DNA from 3 places in the Mumia sp. zg.B53 genome. Region 2 is predicted to be linked to each of the others. Evidence: riboswitches for the same ligand, from Rfam matches in the RefSeq annotation. Region 2 holds a riboswitch; each other region holds the start of a gene.
What was found. A riboswitch is a leader RNA that binds a small molecule or an ion and turns the genes downstream of it on or off. The one in region 2 is predicted to bind thiamine pyrophosphate.
Positions count from the first base shown of each region.

Region 1: another riboswitch for thiamine pyrophosphate. It lies ahead of thiM (hydroxyethylthiazole kinase); the one in region 2 lies ahead of thiO (glycine oxidase ThiO).
Region 3: another riboswitch for thiamine pyrophosphate. It lies ahead of KV102_RS05180 (ECF transporter S component); the one in region 2 lies ahead of thiO (glycine oxidase ThiO).

Region 1 is NZ_JAHWCK010000004.1:326,842-333,649, forward strand. Features, by position in the region: gene KV102_RS15850 (acetolactate synthase large subunit) at 11-1,765, shown strand; gene ilvN (acetolactate synthase small subunit) at 1,765-2,301, shown strand; gene ilvC (ketol-acid reductoisomerase) at 2,383-3,411, shown strand; TPP riboswitch at 3,715-3,806, shown strand; gene thiM (hydroxyethylthiazole kinase) at 3,795-4,586, shown strand; gene thiE (thiamine phosphate synthase) at 4,586-5,251, shown strand; gene thiD (bifunctional hydroxymethylpyrimidine kinase/phosphomethylpyrimidine kinase) at 5,266-6,051, shown strand; gene KV102_RS15880 (TenA family protein) at 6,048-6,728, shown strand; gene KV102_RS15885 (hypothetical protein) at 6,750-6,808, opposite strand, start outside.
Region 2 is NZ_JAHWCK010000001.1:2,095,867-2,102,674, forward strand. Features, by position in the region: gene KV102_RS10240 (MoaD/ThiS family protein) at 1-229, shown strand, start outside; gene KV102_RS10245 (thiazole synthase) at 257-1,042, opposite strand; gene thiS (sulfur carrier protein ThiS) at 1,048-1,248, opposite strand; gene thiO (glycine oxidase ThiO) at 1,245-2,402, opposite strand; TPP riboswitch at 2,411-2,495, opposite strand; gene KV102_RS10260 (EamA family transporter) at 2,518-3,408, opposite strand; gene KV102_RS10265 (LysR family transcriptional regulator) at 3,483-4,400, shown strand; gene groL (chaperonin GroEL) at 4,626-6,257, shown strand; gene KV102_RS10275 (FMN-binding negative transcriptional regulator) at 6,341-6,808, shown strand, end outside.
Region 3 is NZ_JAHWCK010000001.1:1,089,417-1,096,224, reverse strand. Features, by position in the region: gene KV102_RS05205 (SGNH/GDSL hydrolase family protein) at 1-639, shown strand, start outside; gene KV102_RS05200 (arsenate reductase ArsC) at 649-1,053, opposite strand; gene arsB (ACR3 family arsenite efflux transporter) at 1,050-2,126, opposite strand; gene arsM (arsenite methyltransferase) at 2,123-2,935, opposite strand; gene KV102_RS05185 (metalloregulator ArsR/SmtB family transcription factor) at 3,021-3,374, shown strand; TPP riboswitch at 3,414-3,534, shown strand; gene KV102_RS05180 (ECF transporter S component) at 3,524-4,165, shown strand; gene KV102_RS19385 (ABC transporter ATP-binding protein) at 4,162-5,628, shown strand; gene KV102_RS05170 (energy-coupling factor transporter transmembrane protein EcfT) at 5,625-6,314, shown strand; gene KV102_RS05165 (MaoC family dehydratase) at 6,370-6,808, shown strand, end outside.

The DNA of each region.
Region 1 (6,808 bases), on a different contig from region 2:
AGGGACAGCGATGAGCGAGCAGGTCACCGGGGCCCAGAGCCTCGTCCTGGCACTGGAGCACGCCGGGGTCGAGGTCGTCTTCGGGATCCCGGGCGGCGCGATCCTTCCGGCGTACGACCCGTTGATGGACTCGCAGAAGGTCCGCCACATCCTCGTCCGTCACGAGCAGGGCGCCGGTCATGCGGCTCAGGGCTACGCGGTGGCCAGCGGCAAGGTCGGTGTCTGCATGGCGACGTCCGGCCCCGGGGCGACCAACCTCGTGACCGCGATCGCCGACGCCTACATGGACTCGGTCCCGATGGTCGCCGTGACCGGGCAGGTCGCGAGCCGCGCGATCGGCACGGACGCGTTCCAGGAGGCCGACATCCGCGGCATCACGATGCCGATCACCAAGCACAGCTATCTCGTGACCGATGCCGCGGAGATCCCGCGAGCGATCGCCGAGGCGTTCCACATCGCGTCCACCGGCCGACCCGGGCCGGTGCTGGTCGACATCTCCAAGGACGCGCTGCAGTCCGCGACGACCTTCGCATGGCCGACCGAGCTGCACCTCCCGGGCTACCGGCCGACCAGCAGGCCGCACAACAAGCAGGTCCGTGAGGCGGCGCGTCTCATCGCGGCGGCCGAGCGCCCGGTCCTCTATGTCGGCGGCGGCGTCGTGAAGGCCAACGCCTCGACCGAGCTCAAGGTCCTCGCCGAGATGACCGGCATCCCTGTCGTCACGACGCTGATGGCGCGCGGCGCGTTCCCCGACAGCCACCCCCTCCACCTCGGGATGCCGGGCATGCACGGCACGGTGGCGGCCGTCGGTGCGCTCCAGAAGAGCGACCTGCTCATCTCGCTGGGTGCGCGCTTCGACGACCGGGTGACCGGGCACCTGGAGTCGTTCGCGCCCGGCTCCAAGGTCATCCACGCCGACATCGACCCGGCTGAGATCTCCAAGAACCGCACCGCCGACGTGCCGATCGTCGGAGACTGCCGTGAGGTGATCGCCGACCTGGTCGTCGCGCTGCAGGCCGAGTACGCCGAGCACCCCGCCGACTACACCCCGTGGCGCGGGCAGATGCAGGCGCTCTCCGCCCGCTACCCGCTCGGGTACGAGGAGCCGGACGACGGGTCGCTGTCGCCGCAACGGGTGATCCAGCGCATCGGCCAGATCGCCGGCCCCGGCGCGACCTACACCTCCGGCGTGGGACAGCACCAGATGTGGGCTGCCAACTTCATCGAGCACGAGCGCCCCGCCCGCTGGATCAACTCCGGCGGCATGGGCACGATGGGCTTCTCCGTCCCTGCCGCCATGGGAGCGCAGGTCGCCCGCGCCGGTGAGGTGGTGTGGGCCATCGACGGTGACGGTTGCTTCCAGATGACCAACCAGGAGCTCGCGACGTGCGCGCTCGAGGGCATCCCGATCAAGGTCGCCGTCATCAACAACTCGTCGCTCGGCATGGTCCGGCAGTGGCAGACGCTCTTCTACGATGGCCGCTACTCCAACACCGACCTGCAGACCGGCGCCGACGAGGCCCGCATCCCCGACTTCGTCAAGCTCGCCGACGCCTACGGCTGCGTCGGGCTGCGGTGCGAGAAGGCCGAGGACCTCGACGCGGTGATCGAGAAGGCGATGTCCATCACCGACGCGCCGGTCGTCATCGACTTCGTCGTGCACCGCGACGCGATGGTGTGGCCGATGGTCCCGGCCGGAGTCAGCAACGACATGATCCAGATCGCGCGCGACATGGCGCCCGAGTTCGGTGACGAGGAACTGTGATGAGCCAGCACACCCTGTCCGTCCTGGTCGAGAACACCCCTGGTGTGCTCGCCCGCGTCGCGAGCCTCTTCATGCGCCGCGGCTTCAACATCGACTCGCTCGCGGTCGGGCCGACCGAGATCCCCGAGATCTCGCGGATGACGATCGTGGTCAACGTCGACGAGCTGCCTCTGGAGCAGGTCACCAAGCAGCTGAACAAGCTCGTCAACGTCCTCAAGATCGTCGAGCTCGAGCCCACCACCTCGGTCGAGCGTGAGCTCATGCTGATCAAGGTCCGCGCCGACTCACGGACGCGCGGACAGGTCTTGGAGACCGTCCAGCTGTTCCGGGCGAAGGTCGTCGACGTCGGCGTCGACGCGGTGACCATCGAAGCGACCGGAGACCCCGGCAAGCTCGACGCGATGCTGAAGGTGCTCGAGCCCTTCGGCATCCGCGAGATCGCCCAGTCCGGACGCGTCGCGATCGGTCGCGGAGGACGGTCGATCACCGACCGCACCCTGCGGGCGGTCCCCGGCGCGTCCACCCAGACCGCCTGAGCGTACGGTCGATAGGGGCCGTACGTCTGATCCGAGCGGCACCACCCGGTGCCACACGGCACCACGAGAAGGAGCAACCCCGTGCCTGAGCTGTTCTACGACGACGACGCCGACCTGAGCGTCATCCAGGGCCGCAGCGTGGCCGTCCTCGGCTACGGCAGCCAGGGCCACGCCCACGCGCTGTCCCTGCGCGACTCGGGCGTCGACGTCCGCGTCGGACTCCCCGAGGGCTCGAAGAGCCGTGAGAAGGCCGAGAACGAGGGCCTTCGGGTGCTCACCCCGGCCGAGGCGTGCGCCGAGGCCGACGTCATCGTCGTGCTCGCGCCCGACCCGGCGCAGCGCAGCCTCTACACCGAGGCGATCGAGCCGAACCTCAACGACGGCGACGCCCTGATCTTCGGGCACGGCTTCAACATCCGCTACGGCTACGTCAAGCCGCCGGCCGGTGTCGACGTCGGCATGATCGCCCCCAAGGGTCCCGGTCACCTCGTCCGCCGCGAGTACGTCGAGGGCCGTGGCGTCCCCGTCCTCGTCGCCGTCGAGCAGGATGCCACCGGCAACGCGTGGCCCCTGGTCCTCTCCTACGCCAAGGCCATCGGCGGCCTGCGTGCCGGCGGCATCAAGACGACGTTCACCGAGGAGACCGAGACCGATCTGTTCGGTGAGCAGGCGGTCCTCTGCGGCGGCGTCTCCGCACTGGTCCAGGCGGGCTTCGAGACCCTGACCGAGGCCGGCTACCAGCCCGAGGTCGCCTACTTCGAGTGCCTGCACGAGCTCAAGCTGATCGTCGACCTCATGTACGAGGGTGGCATCGCCAAGCAGCGCTGGTCGGTCTCCGACACGGCCGAGTACGGCGACTACGTCTCCGGTCCGCGGGTCGTCGACGCGCGCGTCAAGGAGAACATGCAGGCGGTCCTCGCCGACATCCAGAACGGCGCGTTCGCCGAGCGCTTCATCGCCGACCAGGACGCCGGTGCGGCGGAGTTCAAGAAGCTGCGCGCCGAGGGCGAGGAGCACCCGATCGAGGGCACCGGCCGCGAGCTGCGCAAGCTCATGGCCTGGGTCAAGAGCGGCGACGACGACTACACCGAGGGCACCGCTGCGCGCTGACCCTCGTACGTCCCGACCGGCGGTGAGCCCGGTCCCACGCGCATCACGGCGTGGGACCGGACTCACCGCCGTCGGCGTTGGCGGGCCGCGGGGAGGTCTCCGGGGTAGATGAGACGAGCGAGCCAGCGGCGGGACGCGAGATAGACCTCGTGAACCCCTCCGCGGCGCCAGGCGCGACGGACGCGACGGGCGGAAGCCATGCATACCCCTCGGGGGAAGGAGTTGGGTGGGTTGCCCGAACGCTAGCGGGCCGGTGCGACGTCGCGGAAGGGGCTCCCGGCACTTCTGTTATCGTCGCCAGCAGTTGCAAGGCCGGGGTGCCCGAAGGGCTGAGAACACACCCGCCGAACCTGATCCGGGTCATACCGGCGAGAGGGAGCCTGATGCTCGAACCCCGTACCGCTGCCCACGTCCACGACCAGCTCCGGGCGCAGACCCCGCTGGTGCAGGTCATCACGAACTACGTGTCGATGGACATCGCCGCCAACCTGCTCAATGCCGCAGGCGCCTCTCCGGCGATGGTCCACGACCCGCACGAGTCCGCGGAGTTCGCCGGCATCGCCCAGGCCGTCGTCGCCAACATCGGCACGTTGTCCCCGCCGTGGGTCGACGGCATGCTCGCCGCGGTCGAGGTCGCCTCGGCCACGGGCAAGCCGTGGGTCCTCGACCCGGTCGCGGTCGGCGCGACCACCTATAGGCGCGAGTCCGCCGCTGCCCTGATCGAGCACCGCCCGACGGTGATCCGGGGCAACGCGAGCGAGATCCTTGCGATCGCGACGTCGACGGGAGCAGGGCGAGGGGTCGACGCCGACGCCGATACGGCCGACGTCCGTACGGACGCCGAGGCGCTCGCGTCCAAGCTGGAGACCGTCGTCGCCATGACGGGTGCCGTCGACATCGTCACGGACGGCACCCGTACGACCGAGATCCACGGCGGCGATGCGCGCGCCCCGATGATCACCGCGCTCGGGTGCTCCGCGAGCGCCCTGGTCGCCGCGGCCTGCGCGGTCCATGACGACGCGTTCGAGGCGTCGGCGAGCGCACTGGCGATCCTGACGGCCGCGATCGAGAAGGCCGCGCCGCTCGCCGAGGGTCCCGGATCGCTGCGCTGGCGGTTGCTGGACGCGCTGTCCACGTTGTCTTCCGAGGCGGTCGCCGAGGTCGTCGCGCGCTGATGGTCGGCCCGGCCGGAGACGTCCGTCTCTATCTCGTCACCGGGTCCGTGCCTCACGGTGCGGACCTGGTCGACGTCGTCGCCGACGCCGTCGACGGGGGAGCGACGACCGTCCAGCTCCGCGACAAGCACGCGTCGACCGACGAACGCATCCGGCTGGCCACGAGGATCGCCGCGCGCGTCGGTGACCGTGCGTCGTTCGTGCTCAACGACGACCTCGCGGCGGCGCGCGCCGTGCCCGGTGCGGGCCTGCACGTCGGGCCCGATGATCTCCACCCCGCGCGAGTGCGAGAGGTGCTCGGCGACGACGCGGTCGTCGGGTGGTCGCTGCACGACCTGGCCCAGCTCGACGACGCCGAGGCGCTCGCCGCGTGCAGCTACCTCGCGGTCAGCCCGGTGTGGGCGACGCCGACCAAGCCCGACACGACCGCGCCGTGGGGACTCGACGGTGTACGCCGCCTGCGCGCGGCAACGCCGGACGACCTCCCGCTCGTCGCGATCGGGGGCATCTCCGCATCGAACGCCGCGTCGGTCGTCGCCGCCGGCGCCGACGGCATCTGCGTGGTCTCCGCGATCTGCTCGGCACCCGAGCCGCGTGCGGCCGCCCGCACGCTCCGCGAGGTCGTCGACGCCGCCCTCGCCGCACGCTCGGAGGTCCAGCCCTGAGCGCCGTGCCCGTCATGCTCACCATCGCCGGCTCCGACCCCTCAGGCGGCGCCGGGATCCAGGCGGACCTCAAGACGGCGACCGCCCTCGGCGTGTACGGCGCCGCGGCCCTGACCGCGCTCACCGTCCAGAACACCCGCGGCGTCTTCGGGATCCACCCGGTGCCTGCGGCGTTCGTCGCCGAGCAGGTGCGTGCCGTGCTGGACGACCTGGACGTGAGCGTGGTCAAGATCGGGATGCTCGGCACGGTGGAGATCGTGCTCGCGGTCGCCGACGTCCTGCACGCCGCGGACGTGCCCGTCGTGCTTGACCCGGTCATGGTGGCCACCTCCGGCGACACGCTGGTCGGGGAGGACGTGGTGGACACCATCCGTACGACGTTGCTGCCGCTGGCGGCCGTCGTCACGCCCAACGTGCCGGAGGCTGCGGTCCTGACCGGCACCGCGCCGGCGACCGATCCCCACGGGCTGGCGGCCGCCGGGCGCGCGTTGCGCGCAGCGGGCGCTGCAGCCGCGCTGGTCAAGGGCGGACACCTCGAGGGTCCGGAGAGCATCGACGTGCTCGTCGACGCGGAGGGTGCGTGCACCTATCGTGCACCGCGGATCGACAGCCCCAACACGCACGGGACAGGCTGCACGCTGGCGTCGGCGATCGCGTCCGGCCTCGCGCTCGGCCTGCCGCTGCGCGAGGCGGTGGGTGAGGCCAAGGACTACCTGACCGGGGCTTTGCGCAGCGGCGCCGAGCACTCGGTGGGTCGCGGCCACGGACCTGTCGACCACCTCTGGAGGTCGCGCGGGTGACGGACGAGAGGACGTTCTCCGAGGCCGCGTGGGCGCACGTCGCGAGCTGGTACGACGCGATCCTCGAGCACCCCTTCGTGGTCGGTCTCGCCGCCGGGACGTTGCCGGAGGACGTGTTCGGCCGCTATCTGCTCGACGATGCCCACTACCTCTCCCGCTACGGCAGCGCGCTCGCGATGCTGGCCGCGCGTGCGGGCGACCCGGCGCTGTCAGCCGGCCTCGCACGCGCGGCCGCCGAGGCGGTGGAGGCCGAGCGGCTGATGCACGCGGAGTTCCTCGTGCCTCGCGGCCTCGACCCGGACGGGCCTGATGCGGCGGAGCCGACGCCGACCTGTCAGGCCTACGCCGGCACGCTGCTCGCCGACGCCGCGTACGCACCGGTCGAGGTCGGTCTTGCGGGCGTTCTGCCGTGCTTCCGCGTCTATCTGGAGGTTGGGCGCGCGATCGCGGCGCAGGCGACCGACGCTGCGCATCCCTACCGCGCCTGGATCGACACCTACTCCGACCCGGCCTTCGACGCCGCGGTCACGCGGGCCGAGGGGTGGGCCGACCACCTCGCGACGGCGGCGACGCCCGAGCACCGTACGAAGATGCTCGCCGCCTACGAGCGCGCGACGCGATTCGAGTGGATGTTCTGGGACGCGTCGTGGCGCGGGGAGACCTGGCCGAGGGCCTGACCTCCCCGCGCCCACCTGCCGTCACGGGCAGCCGGACATCTCCCGCACCGTGAGCGTCGGAACCCCGTCGCGGACCGCGT
Region 2 (6,808 bases):
GGGCGACTCGGAGGTGACCGTCGACGGCGAGACCGTCGCCGGTGTCATCGAGGCCCTGGAGGCGTCGTTCCCCGGGATCAAGGCGCGCGTCGTCGACGAGACCGGCGCGATCCGCCGGTTCGTGAACGTGTACGTCGGCACCGAGGACGTGCGCTTCGCCGACGGGCTCGAGACCTCGGTGCCCGCCGGGCAGCAGGTCTCGATCATCCCGGCGGTCGCCGGCGGCTGACGCCGGACCGGCGGGGGCCCGCCGGCGTCAGGTGCCGACGAGACCGGTTGTCGGGCTGGAGGCCAGGCTCGTCTCGCGTCGGGGGATCCGGCCCGCCCCGTACGCCGTGCGACCGGCGCGCACCGCGCCGGCCATGGCCGACGCCATCGCGGGCGGGTCGCCCGCACGGGTGATCGCGGTCGCGCAGAGCACGGCGTCGCATCCGAGCTCCATCGCGAGTGCGGCGTCGGAGGCGGTGCCGATGCCGGCGTCGAGCACCACCGGGACCGCGACCGCCTCCGCGATCGCGGCGATCGCGCGAGGGTCGGTGACACCGAGGCCGGAGCCGATCGGCGAGCCGAGCGGCATCACGGCCGCGCAGCCGACGTCGGCGAGGCGGCGGGCGGTGACGAGGTCGGTGTTCGTGTAGGCGAGCACCGTGAAGCCCTCGCGCACCAGGGTCTCGGCGGCGTCGAGGAGCTCGACCACGTCGGGCAGCAGCGTCACGTCGTCGGCGACGACCTCCAGCTTCACCCAGGCGGTGCCGAGGGCCTCGCGCGCGAGGTTCGCGGTGAGGACCGCCTCACGCGCGGTGCGACAGCCCGCGGTGTTGGGGAGCAGCCGTGCGCCGTGCTCGCGGACGACGTCGAGGATCGAGCTCGGCGCTCCCGGGTCGACCCGGCGCATCGAGACGGTGACGAGCTCCGTGCCGCTCATCTCCAGGCACCGACGGAGGACAGCGGGGCTCGGAACCCCTCCGGTACCGAGGAACAGCCGGCTCGTGAACGGCACTCCGGCCACGGTGAGCGGGGACGGGTCGGTGGTCGTCAGCACGACTCTCACCCTCCTTGGACGGCGGTGACGACGTCGACCTCGGCGCCGTCGCGGACGAGGTGGTCCTCCCATCGGGAGCGCGGCACGACGATGCCGTCGACGGCGACTGCCACGTCGGTACGTGGCAGCGCGAGCGTGCGGAGCAGCGCGAGCACCGTGAGAGGCTCGGCGAGCGCGTGGGCCTGGCCGTTGAGACGGATGGTCATCGGGCCTCCTGGAGTGTCGGCGACAGGCGAAGCGGGTCGGTGTGACCCGACCCCTCAGGTGGCGAGGACTCCTCGACGAGCGCGGTGATCACGTCGGCGGTCCAGGGCGCGAGGAGCACGCCGCCACGATGGTGCCCGGCGGCGACGAGGAGACCGGGGATGCCGGTGGCCCCGACCAGCGGCAGGTGGTCCGAGCTCGAGGGACGCAAGCCGGCTGCCGCCTCCACGAAGGCGCAGTCACGCAGCTCCGGCACGACCTCGACCGCGTCGTGAAGGAGGTCGTGCACCCCCTCCACGGTGACGGTCGTGTCGTACCCCCGCTCGAGCATGGTCGCGCCGACCACGATCTCGCCGTCGTTGCGCGGGACCAGGTAGACGGGTCGGCCGCGCACCGCGGCGCGCACCGTCCGGGCCAGCATGGGCCGGGGGGCATGCAGCCGCAGGATCTCGCCCTTGACCGGGCGCACGGCGTCGCGCAGCCACTCGGGTGCGCCCTCGGTGGTGCGTAGCCCGACACCGTTGGCGAGGACCACCACGTCGTGGCCGCGCGCGCGCCCGTCCTGCCTGGTGCGGACACGCAGCGTGTCGCCGTCTCGCACCAGGTCGACCGTGTCGTCGACGGCGGTCACGTGCCGACGCGCGCATGCCGCCAGCAGAGCAGCGAGCAGAGTGCGGTTGTGGACGCTGCGGTCACCGGGGATCTCGACGACGGCGCGCAGCGCTGGGTGCAGCGCCGGCTCCCGGGCGCGCACCTCCCGCCGGGTGAGCGGGTGGTACGGGATCGTGTGGGTGTCGAGCAGCGCGGTGACCCGCTCCTGCTCGCGGGCATCGTCCTCGGTGGCGGCGGCGAGCAGCGTGCCCTCCCCACGGACCTCCAACGCTCGCCCGGCATCGCGTTCGAGGGCGGCCGCCATGTCCGGCCACCGTGCGAGCGACGCGACGCCGACCCGCAGCAGCGCCTCCTCGCCGTACCACGCCTCACCTGCGGGGGAGAGCATCCCCGCGGCCGCCCACGAGGCCCCACGGGCGGGCGTGGGGTCGTACGTCGTGACACGGTGACCACGACGTGCGAGCGACCACGCGACGGTGAGCCCGACGACTCCACCACCGACGACGGCGACGTCGCGGCCGGCTGGCCGGTGAGAGCGCGACACTGCTCCTGCCTCCCTTCGCCGGCATGACCCGGATCAGGTTCGACGGTCGGAGCGGCATCGGCTCCCTCTCAGCCCGTGCCCGGGCTCCCGTGGGGACCTCCGCACCGTAGGCGGGCTACGACGGCGTCGTCAAGCGGGCCCGGCGCCCGCGGGTCGAGCCGAGAAGGACGCCGGCGATGACCACCGCGCCGGATGCGAGCTCGAACGGGTCGAGGCGTTCGCTCAGGAGAAGAGCGCTCGCGCTCATCCCCACCACCGGGACGAGCAGTGAGAACGGCGCGACGGTGCTCGACGGATAGCGCGTCATCAGCAGCGTCCACAGTCCCGAGCCCACGACGGTCCCGATGACGACCGTGTAGAGGAGACCCAGCACGGCGGGCACCGCCTCGGGGGTGAAGGCGGTCACGAGCGACTCTCCGACGGCTCCCGGCCCCTCGAAGAGCAGCGAGACCACCAGCATCGGGATCGGGGGGACCACCGACATCCACAGCGTGAGGTGGAGCGGGTTGGAGGGGTGCGCCTGGCGGTTCGCGAGGTTGCCGAACGCCCAGCCGAGCGCGGCCAGCAGCGTGAGCACCACGGGGAGCAGGGCTGCCGTCTGCGACCGGTGCCACGCCACGCCGGCGAGCCCGGCGATCGCGATCACGATGCCGAGAATCTGCCGGCCGCTGAGCCGTTCGCGCAGCAGGACGCCGGCGAGCACCACCGTGAAGGGCGCGGAGGCCTGGAGCACCAACGAGGCGAGTCCTGCGGGCATGCCCGCACGCATGCCTACGTACAGGAAGAAGAACTGTGCGATCCCGAAGCCTGCGCCGTACCCGATCAACCAGCGCAGCCTGACGTCCGGGCGCGGGACGAGAAGCACGGTCGGGACGGCGAGCAGCCCGAAGCGCAGCGCGACGCAGAACATCGGCGGGAAGTGCTCGAGCGAGGCGTGGATGGCGATGAAGTTCAGTCCCCAGGTGATCGCCACCAGTACGGCGAGGAGACGGTCGCGGGTGGTCACGAGAGCCAGCGTGCGCTTGCGCCTGGGTGAAGCACAATCGAATACTCCTACGACTACGATGTAGCGTTGCTTCAATGAAGGATGCTGGCATCGACGTCGACAAGCTCGCGATCGTGCGGGAGCTCGCCGAGCGGGGGAGCATCACGGCGGTCGCTGCGGCGACGTACCGGACGCCGTCGGCGGTCTCGCAGACGATCAAGGCCCTCGAGCGTGACCTCGGGACCGTCCTCGTCGAGCGTGAGGGCCGTGGGGTCAGGCTCACCGAGGCCGGCCGGCTGCTCGCCGAGGGCGCCGTCGAGATCGCCCAGGTCGTCGCGCGCACCCGGGCCCGCCTCGAGGAGTTCCGCGGCGAGGTGGCGGGCGAGGTCGCCGTGACAGCCTTCCCGAGCGGCGCCGAGATGCTGCTGGCTCCGCTCGCGCCGCGGCTCGCGACGCGTGCGCCCGGCGTGACCGTGCGGCTGAGCGACCTCGACCTCGCGGAGTACGAGGTCCGAGCGGCCACCGCCGACCACGACGTGGTCGTCGGGCACTCGGTCGTGGCGGTGCCGGACCCTGCGGCGACGGGGCTGCACGTCACGCCGCTCCTCCGTGAGCCGCTGGACGTGGCCGTGCCCCAGGATCACCGCCTCGCCGGCCGCGACCGGGTGCGACCCGAGGACCTCGTCGGAGAGCGCTGGATCGGCGTCCCTGTCGGCCATCCCTTCGACCTGCTGCTCCCCATGCTCGCCGTCGACGGACAGTCCCCTCGTGTCGAGCAACGGTTCCTCGACAACCACGTCACGGCCGCGTTCGTCGCGGCCGGGCAGGGTGTGGCGCTGCTGCCGCGGCTGTGGCGAAGAGCAGCGGAGGCACGCGGCGTCACGCTGCTCCCGCTCGACGGCGTGCGGGCGGGGCGCCACGTGTTCGCGCTCGCAAGGCCCGACCGTGCCGAACGCGCGGCTGTCCGATGCGTCCTCGACGCCCTCCTGGAGATCGCCGACGAGGCGAGATGAGGGTGTCGCCCTCGCTCGCTGCACTGGCCCACTCTTTGCACTCTCCAGGCCCGAGTGCTAGAAAGGAGAGCGTTAGCACTCGGATCATCTGAGTGCCAACGTGCCAAACGGGCCAGGACGATGAGGTCCGAAGGTCGCGGCGAGAAGGGTTCGCCGTGGACGCGGGTCGTCCGTCGCGGGCATCCCCTGGGCCATCCACCTCTACGCGGAGGAATCGCGGGAGATATGCCGAAGACCATTGCATTCAACGAGGAAGCCCGTCGCGGCCTCGAGCGCGGGATGAACATCCTCGCCGACGCCGTGAAGGTGACCCTCGGTCCCAAGGGCCGCAACGTCGTCCTCGAAAAGAAGTGGGGCGCTCCCACCATCACCAACGATGGTGTCAGCATCGCCAAGGAGATCGAGCTCGAGGATCCCTACGAGAAGATCGGCGCCGAGCTCGTCAAGGAGGTCGCCAAGAAGACCGACGACGTCGCCGGCGACGGCACCACCACCGCCACCGTGCTCGCCCAGGCGCTCGTGCGCGAGGGCCTGCGCAACGTCGCGGCCGGCGCCAACCCGATCGCGCTCAAGCGTGGCATCGAGAAGGCCGTCGAGGCCGTCAGCGCCCAGCTGCTCGGGATGGCCAAGGACGTCGAGACCAAGGAGCAGATCGCGTCCACGGCCGCGATCTCCGCTGCTGATCCGTCGGTCGGCGAGATCATCGCCGAGGCGATGGACAAGGTCGGCAAGGAAGGCGTCATCACCGTCGAGGAGAGCAACACCTTCGGGCTCGAGCTCGAGCTCACCGAGGGCATGCGCTTCGACAAGGGCTACATCTCGCAGTACTTCTACACCGATCCCGAGCGCATGGAGGCGGTGCTCGAGGATCCCTACATCCTGATCGCCAACTCCAAGATCAGCGCCGTCAAGGACCTCGTGCCGGTCCTCGAGAAGGTCATCCAGTCGGGCAAGCCGCTGCTGATCATCGCCGAGGACATCGAGGGCGAGGCGCTGGCCACCCTGATCGTCAACAAGGTCAAGGGCACGTTCAAGTCCGTCGCCGTCAAGGCTCCGGGCTTCGGCGACCGCCGCAAGGCCATGCTGACCGACATCGCCATCCTCACCGGTGGCGAGGTCATCAGCGAGGAGCTCGGTCTCAAGCTCGAGAACGCCGACATCTCGCTGCTCGGTACGGCCCGCAAGGTCGTCGTGACCAAGGACGAGACGACCATCGTCGACGGCGGTGGCTCGGAGGACCAGATCACCGGCCGGGTCAACCAGATCCGCGCCGAGATCGAGAACTCCGACTCCGACTACGACCGCGAGAAGCTGCAGGAGCGGCTGGCGAAGCTCGCCGGCGGCGTTGCGGTCATCAAGGTCGGCGCGGCCACGGAGGTCGAGCTCAAGGAGCGCAAGCACCGCATCGAGGACGCCGTTCGCAACGCGAAGGCTGCCGTCGAGGAGGGCATCGTCGCCGGTGGCGGCGTCGCGCTCGTCCAGGCGACCGCCGCGGCGTTCGAGAAGCTCGATCTCGTCGGTGACGAGGCGACCGGTGCGCAGATCGTGCGCTCCGCCTCGACCGCCCCGCTGAAGCAGATCGCGATCAACGCCGGCCTCGAGGGCGGCGTCGTGGCGGAGAAGGTCCAGGGCCTTCCCGCGGGTCACGGCCTCAACGCGGCGACCGGCGAGTACGTCGACCTCATCGCCGAGGGCATCCTCGACCCGGCCAAGGTGACCCGCTCGGCGCTGCAGAACGCAGCCTCGATCGCGGCGCTCTTCCTCACCACCGAGGCCGTCGTCGCGGACAAGCCCGAGAAGAACCCCCCGGCCATGCCGGGTGGCGACATGGGCGACATGGGCGGCATGGGCTTCTGAGCCACCCCGCCTGAGCTCACGCTCGACGCACGCGGCGCCCCGTCGGTCTCCGGACCGGCGGGGCGTCGTCGTACGGTGGGCCGGTGTACGTGCCGCGCTTCAACGCCCTCGACGACGCAGCGGCGATCGACGGCCTCATCGCCGCCGTCGGTGCCGGCGACCTCGTCACGGTGGGCGCGGACGGCATGCCGTACGCGACACGGCTGCCGCTGGTGTGGCTGCGGGAGGAGGGTCGCGTGATCGCGCACGTGGCGCTCGCCAACCCGCACTGGCGCACGATCGGCGACGGATCGCCGGCCCTGGTCGTGGTGAGCGGACCGCAGGCGTACGTCTCGCCGTCGTGGTACGCGACCAAGGCCCAGCACGGCAGGGTCGTCCCGACGTGGAACTACAGCCGCGTCGAGCTGCGCGGCACGGTGCGCGTCCGTCGTGAGACCGAGTGGATCCGCGACGCCGTCACCCGTCTCACCGACCTCCACGAGCGGTCGCGGCCCGACCCCTGGGCGGTGACCGATGCGCCCGCGCCGTTCGTGGACGGCCAGCTGCGCGGC
Region 3 (6,808 bases), 1.0 Mb from region 2:
CTCCTGACGATCAGCGCGGCGTTCCTCACCGACCTCGGGCAGAGCCGGGCCGACGCCGTGCGGTGCGAGCGGTTCACGTCGCAGTCCGAGGCACGCCGGGTCGTCGGCGCCCCCGCCGGGAAGCGGGTCGTCGTGATCGGCGACTCCTGGTCCGCCGGGCTCGGTCTGGACGATGCCGGCGACGCCTGGACATCCCGGTTGTCGGGGCAGGTCCACGTCGACGCGTTCTCCGGTTCGGGCTTCAGCCGGTCCGCGAGCCCGTGCGACGGCTCGTGGTTCGCCGCCCGTGCTGCCCGTGCCGTGGCCGGCGGAGCGGATCTGGTGGTGATCGCAGGAGGGCTCAACGACGTCGACCAGACGCCGGAGGCGGTCCGGGCCGGCTTCGAGCGCGTGATGAGGTCCGTGCAGGGTCCGCCCGTGGTCGTGGTCGGGCCCGCCGCCGCGCCGGCCCGCGAACGGGGGGCGCGGCGGGTGGACGCCCAGCTCGCGCTGCTCGCGGGCCGGGCCGGGGCGGCGTACGTCTCGACGATCGGGCTCGACCTGCCCTACCTCGACGACGGGCTCCACCTGACGCCCGCCGGCCATCGCGAGCTCGGCGACTTCGTGGCCGAGAGTCTCGTGGACCTCGGCGTCGCCTGAGGCCTCCGCTCAGTCGGCAGGCGCGAGGCTCTCGACGAGCCGTCGGACCCGGGCGCGGATCTCGTCTCGGATCGGGCGGACCTCCTCGAGGCTGCGTCCCGCGGGGTCGTCGAGCGCCCAGTCCTCATAGCGGGTGCCGGGATAGACCGGGCACGTGTCGCCGCACCCCATGGTGACGACGACGTCGGCGCGCCGGACGTCGGTCGTCTTGAGCAGCCGCGGCTGGTTCTCGGCGATGTCGATGCCGAGCTCGGCCATGGCTGCCACGGCGACAGGGTTGAGCCGGTCCGCAGGCTCGGAGCCGGCAGACAGCACGGTGACGGACTCGCCGGCGAGGTGCCGGACGAAGCCGGCTGCCATCTGAGAACGGCCCGCGTTGTGGACACAGACGAAAAGCACGGTGCGAACGCTCATCGGGGGATCTCCTGAGGTGGGGATGGCCGGAGGGCGCGGGCGGCGTAGACGAGCGCCAGGAGCGCGGGCACCTCGATGAGAGGGCCGACGACGCCGGCGAGGGCTTCACCCGAGGTGGCGCCGAAGGTGCTGATCGCCACGGCGATCGCGAGCTCGAAGTTGTTGCCGGCAGCCGTGAACGCGACCGTGGTCGTCCGTGCGTCGTCGAGCCCGGCGGCGCGCGAGCCGATCCAGGCGAGGGCGAACATCGCGACGAAGTAGAGGAGCAGCGGCACGGCGATGCGTCCGACGTCCAGAGGTCGTCGGGTGATGGCGTCGCCCTGGAGGGCGAACAGCACCACGATCGTGAACAGCAGCCCCCACAGCGCGAGCGGGCTCACCGTGGGGAGGAAGCGGGTCTCGTACCAGGTGCGGCCCTTGAGGCGCTCGCCCAGGAGCCGGCTGGCGGCGCCGGCGGCGAGCGGGATCCCGAGGAACACCAGCACGCTGATCGCGATCGCTCCCACGCTCAGCTCGGCGCTGGTCGTCGGCAGGCCGAGCCACGCGGGGAGGATCTGGAGGTAGAACCAGCCGAGCGCGGCGAACGCGACGAGCTGGAACACGCTGTTGATCGCCACCAGGACGACGGCGGCCTCCCGGTCGCCGCAGGCGAGGTCGTTCCAGATGAGGACCATCGCGATGCACCGGGCCAGGCCGACGATGATCAAGCCGGTGCGGTACTCGGGGAGGTCGGGAAGCAGCAGCCAGGCGAGCGCGAACATGAGCGCCGGGCCCACGATCCAGTTCAGCGTCAGCGACACCGCGATCAGACGGCGGTCGCCGAGGATCGCGCGTGTCCGGTCGTAGCGGACCTTCGCCAGGACGGGGTACATCATCACGAGCAGACCCAGCGCGATCGGCGCGGAGACCTCCCCGATCTCCCAGCCGCCCAGCGCGTCGTCGAGTCCGGGGACCAGGCGCCCGACCAGCAGCCCGACCGCCATCGCGGCGACGATCCACACCGGCAGCAGCCGGTCGGTCGCCGACAGCCGCCCGGCGAGAGCGGGGCGGGTGCCGGCGTCGGAGACCGTCATGCAGTCGGCTTGGTGGCACGGATGATCGCACCGTGCATGCCCGGGGCCGCCTCATGGGTCAGCTCGACCGTCGCGTCGGCGAAGCCCGCCGCGGCGAGCCCGTCGAGGTACTCGCTGCGCGACAGCGCGCCGGCGATGCAGGCGACGTACGACCCGCGCTCGGCACGGTCGGCCGGCGTGAGGTGGTCCTCGGCGACGACGTCGGAGATGCCGATGCGCCCGCCCGGAACCAGCACGCGGAACATCTCGGCGAGGACCTGGGGCTTGTCGACCGACAGGTTGATCACGCAGTTGGAGATGACCACGTCGACGGCCGCGTCGGGCAGCGGCACGTCCTCGATCGACCCCTTGAGGAACTCCACGTTCGTGGCCTCGGCCTTCGTGGCGTTGGCCCGGGCCAGGTCGAGCATCTCGTCGGTCATGTCCACGCCGTACGCGAAGCCGTCGGGACCGACGCGCCGGGCGGACAGCAGGACGTCGATCCCACCGCCGGAGCCCAGGTCGAGCACCTTCTCGCCGGGGCTCAAGGCAGCGACGGCGAGCGGGTTGCCGCAGCCGAGCGACGCGGCGAGCGCCTCGGCCGGGAGCTCGGCCGCCTCGGCGCTCGAGTACAGGCCGGCACCGAACGAGGGATCGACCTCCGCGGTGGAGCCGCCGCAGCACGAGTCCGCGGCGTCGGCGGCCGGCGCGCAGCACGACTCGGTCGTCGCGAGAACCAGGTCGTTCGTGGTGCCGGAGCGGGCCTGGACGGCGGCGGCGGCGTAGCGCTCGCGGACCTGCTCGACGAGCTCGTCGTTCGTGAGGGTCATGATGTCTCCTGAGATCGAGGAAGTTCGATGCATCGAACACTACCGATTGATCGACGGATGTCAATACGTGTGGCACGATGGGGTGATGGACATGACGCTTCCCGTCCTCGAGACCTCCGCCGGAGCATGCTGCTCGCCGCTGACCGGGGGCGTCCTCGACGACGACCAGGCCGCGGTGCTCGCCCGGATGTTCAAAGCCTTGGGTGATCCGACCAGGGTGCGGCTGATGTCGCTGATCGCCGCGTCCGAAGGAGGCGAGGCCTGCATCTGCGACCTCACCGAGCCGGTCGGGCTGAGTCAGCCGACCGTCTCGCACCACATGAAACAGCTCGTCTCCGCCGGCCTCGTCACCCGCGAGCAGCGAGGCCGATGGGCCTACTACCGCGTCGTCGACTCCGCACTGACCGATCTGGCGTCCTCGCTGCGGACCGCGCCCTAGCGGGCGCTCGTCACGATGCCGCGGGTGCGGCTAGAGTCGACCTCACGACAGGGGAGCGCAGGTGCCCGACGGGCACGGTGCGCTGAGAGTGCGGAAAGCCCGCAGACCCTCCGAACCTGCACCGGTTAGCACCGGCGAAGGGAGTCACCGTGGCTGATGCCATTCGTCCTCGCACGTCCTCGACCCGCTACCGCACGATCGACCTCGTCACGGTGGCGATGCTCGGCGTGGCGATCGGCGTGGTGTTCTGGGGATGGAACCAGCTGTTCGCCGTCGTCAGCGGCACGGCGCTGTTCGCCTACCCCCCGAGCTCCGGCCTGATCTCCGGCGTCTGGCTGATCGGCGGTGTCATCGGCGGGCTCGTCGTCCGCAGACCCGGCGCCGCGGTCGGCACCGAGGTGGTCGCAGCCGTCGTCTCCGGCCTGCTGGGCAACCAGTGGGGCATGTCCGTCCTCGTCTCGGGCCTGATCCAGGGCCTGGGGGTCGAGCTGGTGTTCGCCCTCTTCCTGTACCGCCGGTGGGGTGTCGTCGTCGCCGCTGCAGCAGGCGCGCTCGCCGGGGCGTTCGAGGCGGTGTACGAGTGGTACGCGTACTACGCCGACTGGGCCTTCGGCTACCAGCTCGTCTATCTCGTGTTCCTCGCGGTGTCGGGGGCGCTCGTCGCGGGCGTCGGAGGGTGGCTGCTCGTCCGGGCCCTGGCGAAGACGGGAGCTCTCGACGCCTTCGGGGCCGGTCGCGAGCACCACGACCGAGCCGCGGCGTCGTCCACGAGCCCTTCCCCGCGAGCGTGACCGGATCGGTCGCGTTCCGCGGCTTCGGTTGGCGTCCGCTGGGCCGGCGCACGCCGGTCATCGCCGGCCTCGACCTGCGCGTCGGCCCGGGTGAGCGGGTGCTGCTGGCGGGGCCGTCGGGCGCCGGGAAGTCGACGGTGCTCCGGGCGGCCGCAGGGGTGCTCGAGACCACCGGCGACGGCGACGCCTTCGGCGAGGTCACCACCATCGGCCGCGTCGGCATGCTGCTGCAGAACCCCGGCGACGCGGTGGTCGCAGAGCGGCTCGGCCGCGACGTGGCCTTCGGGCTCGAGAACGCCCGCGTCGCCCCGGCTGCGATCTGGCCGCGGGTGCGCGAGGCGCTGCGCGCCGTACGCCTGCCGTACGGCATGCAGCACCCGACGTCCGCGCTGTCCGGAGGAGAGCTTCAGCGCTCCGCGCTGGCAGGGGTGCTGGCGTCGCAGGCGGACCTCCTGCTCCTCGACGAGCCGACGTCGATGCTCGACGACGTCAACGCCGACGCCGTACGCCGCTGCGTCGCGGAGGTCGTCGCCGAGACAGGAGCGACCCTCGTCGTGGTCGAGCACCGCATCGCCCCGTGGCTCCCTCACGTCGACCGTGTGGTCGTCCTGGGCCACGACGGATCCGTGGTCGCCGACACCGACCCGGTGAGCTTCGTCGCCACACTGCGCGACGACCTTGCCGGCGCCGGGGTGTGGATGCCGGGGGTCGCCGCGCCGGAGCCGGTCGAGCCGCCGGTCGTGCTGGTCGAGACCGACCGCGCGGTGCCGCGCCTCGATGCGCTCGCGCTGGGCGTCGACCTGCGTCGCACCGACATCCGGGGCGCCACTGTCACCGCGGCGCTGCGCGACGTCGACGCCGCCCTGGAGTCGCGCGCCGTCACCGTTCTCAGCGGGCCGAGCGGGGCGGGCAAGTCCACGTTGCTCGAGGTCGTCGGGGGTCTGCGACGTCCGGGTGCCGGCGAGGTGCGAGGGCTGGGTCGACCGCCGCACCGGATCGGTTCGCGCGATCTCGCCGCGCTGATCGGGTGGGTCCCGCAGAACCCGGAGCACGGCTTTCTCACGACCCGCGTCCGCGACGAGATCGCGGCGACCTCCCGGCGGATCGGCGTCCCGGTCGACGTCGACGCCGTTCTCGCCCATCTCCGGCTGGACCACCTCGCCGACGCGAACCCGTACCGGCTCTCCGGCGGGGAGCAGCGACGGCTGGCCCTCGGTGCTGCCCTGGCTCACCGTCCGCCCGTCCTCCTGCTGGACGAGCCCACCGTCGGTCAGGACCGGGGTACGTGGGCTGCCGTCACGGGGTGGATGCGTGCCGCTGCGGGTGCCGACGCGGTGATCGGCGCGGCCAGCCACGACGCCGATCTCGCAGCGCGGGCCGACCGTGTCGTGCCGCTCGAGGGCGGTCGTAACGTCGCGCCCGGGCCTGCGCCCGCGCCCGCACCGGTGGACGACGCTCGATGAGACGCTTCGTCCGAGAGGCCAACCCGTTGGTGCTGCTCGCGATCGGCACGCTGGCGATCGTCGCCTCGCTGGCGGTGCGCGACCTGCAGACCGCGTGCCTCGCTCTCGGCGCGTACGCGGTCGCCGGTGTCGTCCTGCTCCCGTCGCCGAGGTTCGCGCTCGCCCGCTTCGGGGCGATCGCCGTCGCCTCGGTGTCGCTCGTGTGGTCGACGTGGTGGCTTGGTGGGCGTGATCTCGAGGTCGCCCTGACCGCGGGCCTGCGCATCGTCGTGCTCGCGCTGCCCGGGGCGGTGCTCGCGGCGTACGTCGACCCGTCGAAGCTGGCCGACCAGCTCGGCCAGCGGTTGCGGCTGCCGGCGCGGCCGGTGGTGGCGTTCGCCGCGGCGATGCAACGCTTCGGTGCGCTGCGCGAGACGTGGGGCCAGCTCGACCGGACGCGACGAGCGCGTGGGTTCGGGCCGACGCGCAGCCCGTTATCACGGGTGAGGCACGCGGTCTCGCTCGCGTTCGCGCTCCTCGTGTCCGCGCTGCGCGACGCGACCCGGATGTCGGTGGCGATGGACGCACGCGGCTTCGCCTCGGCGCAGCGGCGCACCTGGGCGGAGCCGGCGCCGTGGTCCCGCGCCGACAGCGCGCTGCTGGCTCTCGGCGTCGCGCTCGCCGCCGTACCCTGGCTCGTCCGCTGAGCTCCTCCCCTCTAGGATCGGGGCAGTAAGCGAGCGCTTAGTGCGGAGGAATCGGATGCGCGTCTTCAAGAACCTGGCCGAGCTCACCTCGTGTGTGGGGGAGGAGCTCGGCGTCAGCGAGTGGCACGAGATCACCCAGGAGCAGGTCAACCTGTTCGCGGAGGCGACCGGTGACCACCAGTGGATCCACGTCGACCCCGAGAAGGCAGCCGCGGGGCCCTTCGGTCGTACGATCGCGCACGGCTACCTCACGGTCTCGCTGATCCCGATGCTGGCCGCGGAGACCTACAAGGTCGAGAGCGTGAAGATGGGCGTCAACTACGGGTCGGACAAGGTCCGCTTCCCCGCGCCGCTGCCCGTCGGGTCCAAGGTGCGCGGTCGCGCGAGGCTCGTCGAGGTCGTGCCGGTCGCCCTGGGCCAGCGCGTGAGCGTCGAGTTCACGATCGAGGCCGAGGGCATCGACAAGCCCGTGTGCGTCGCGCGCACGTTGGCGA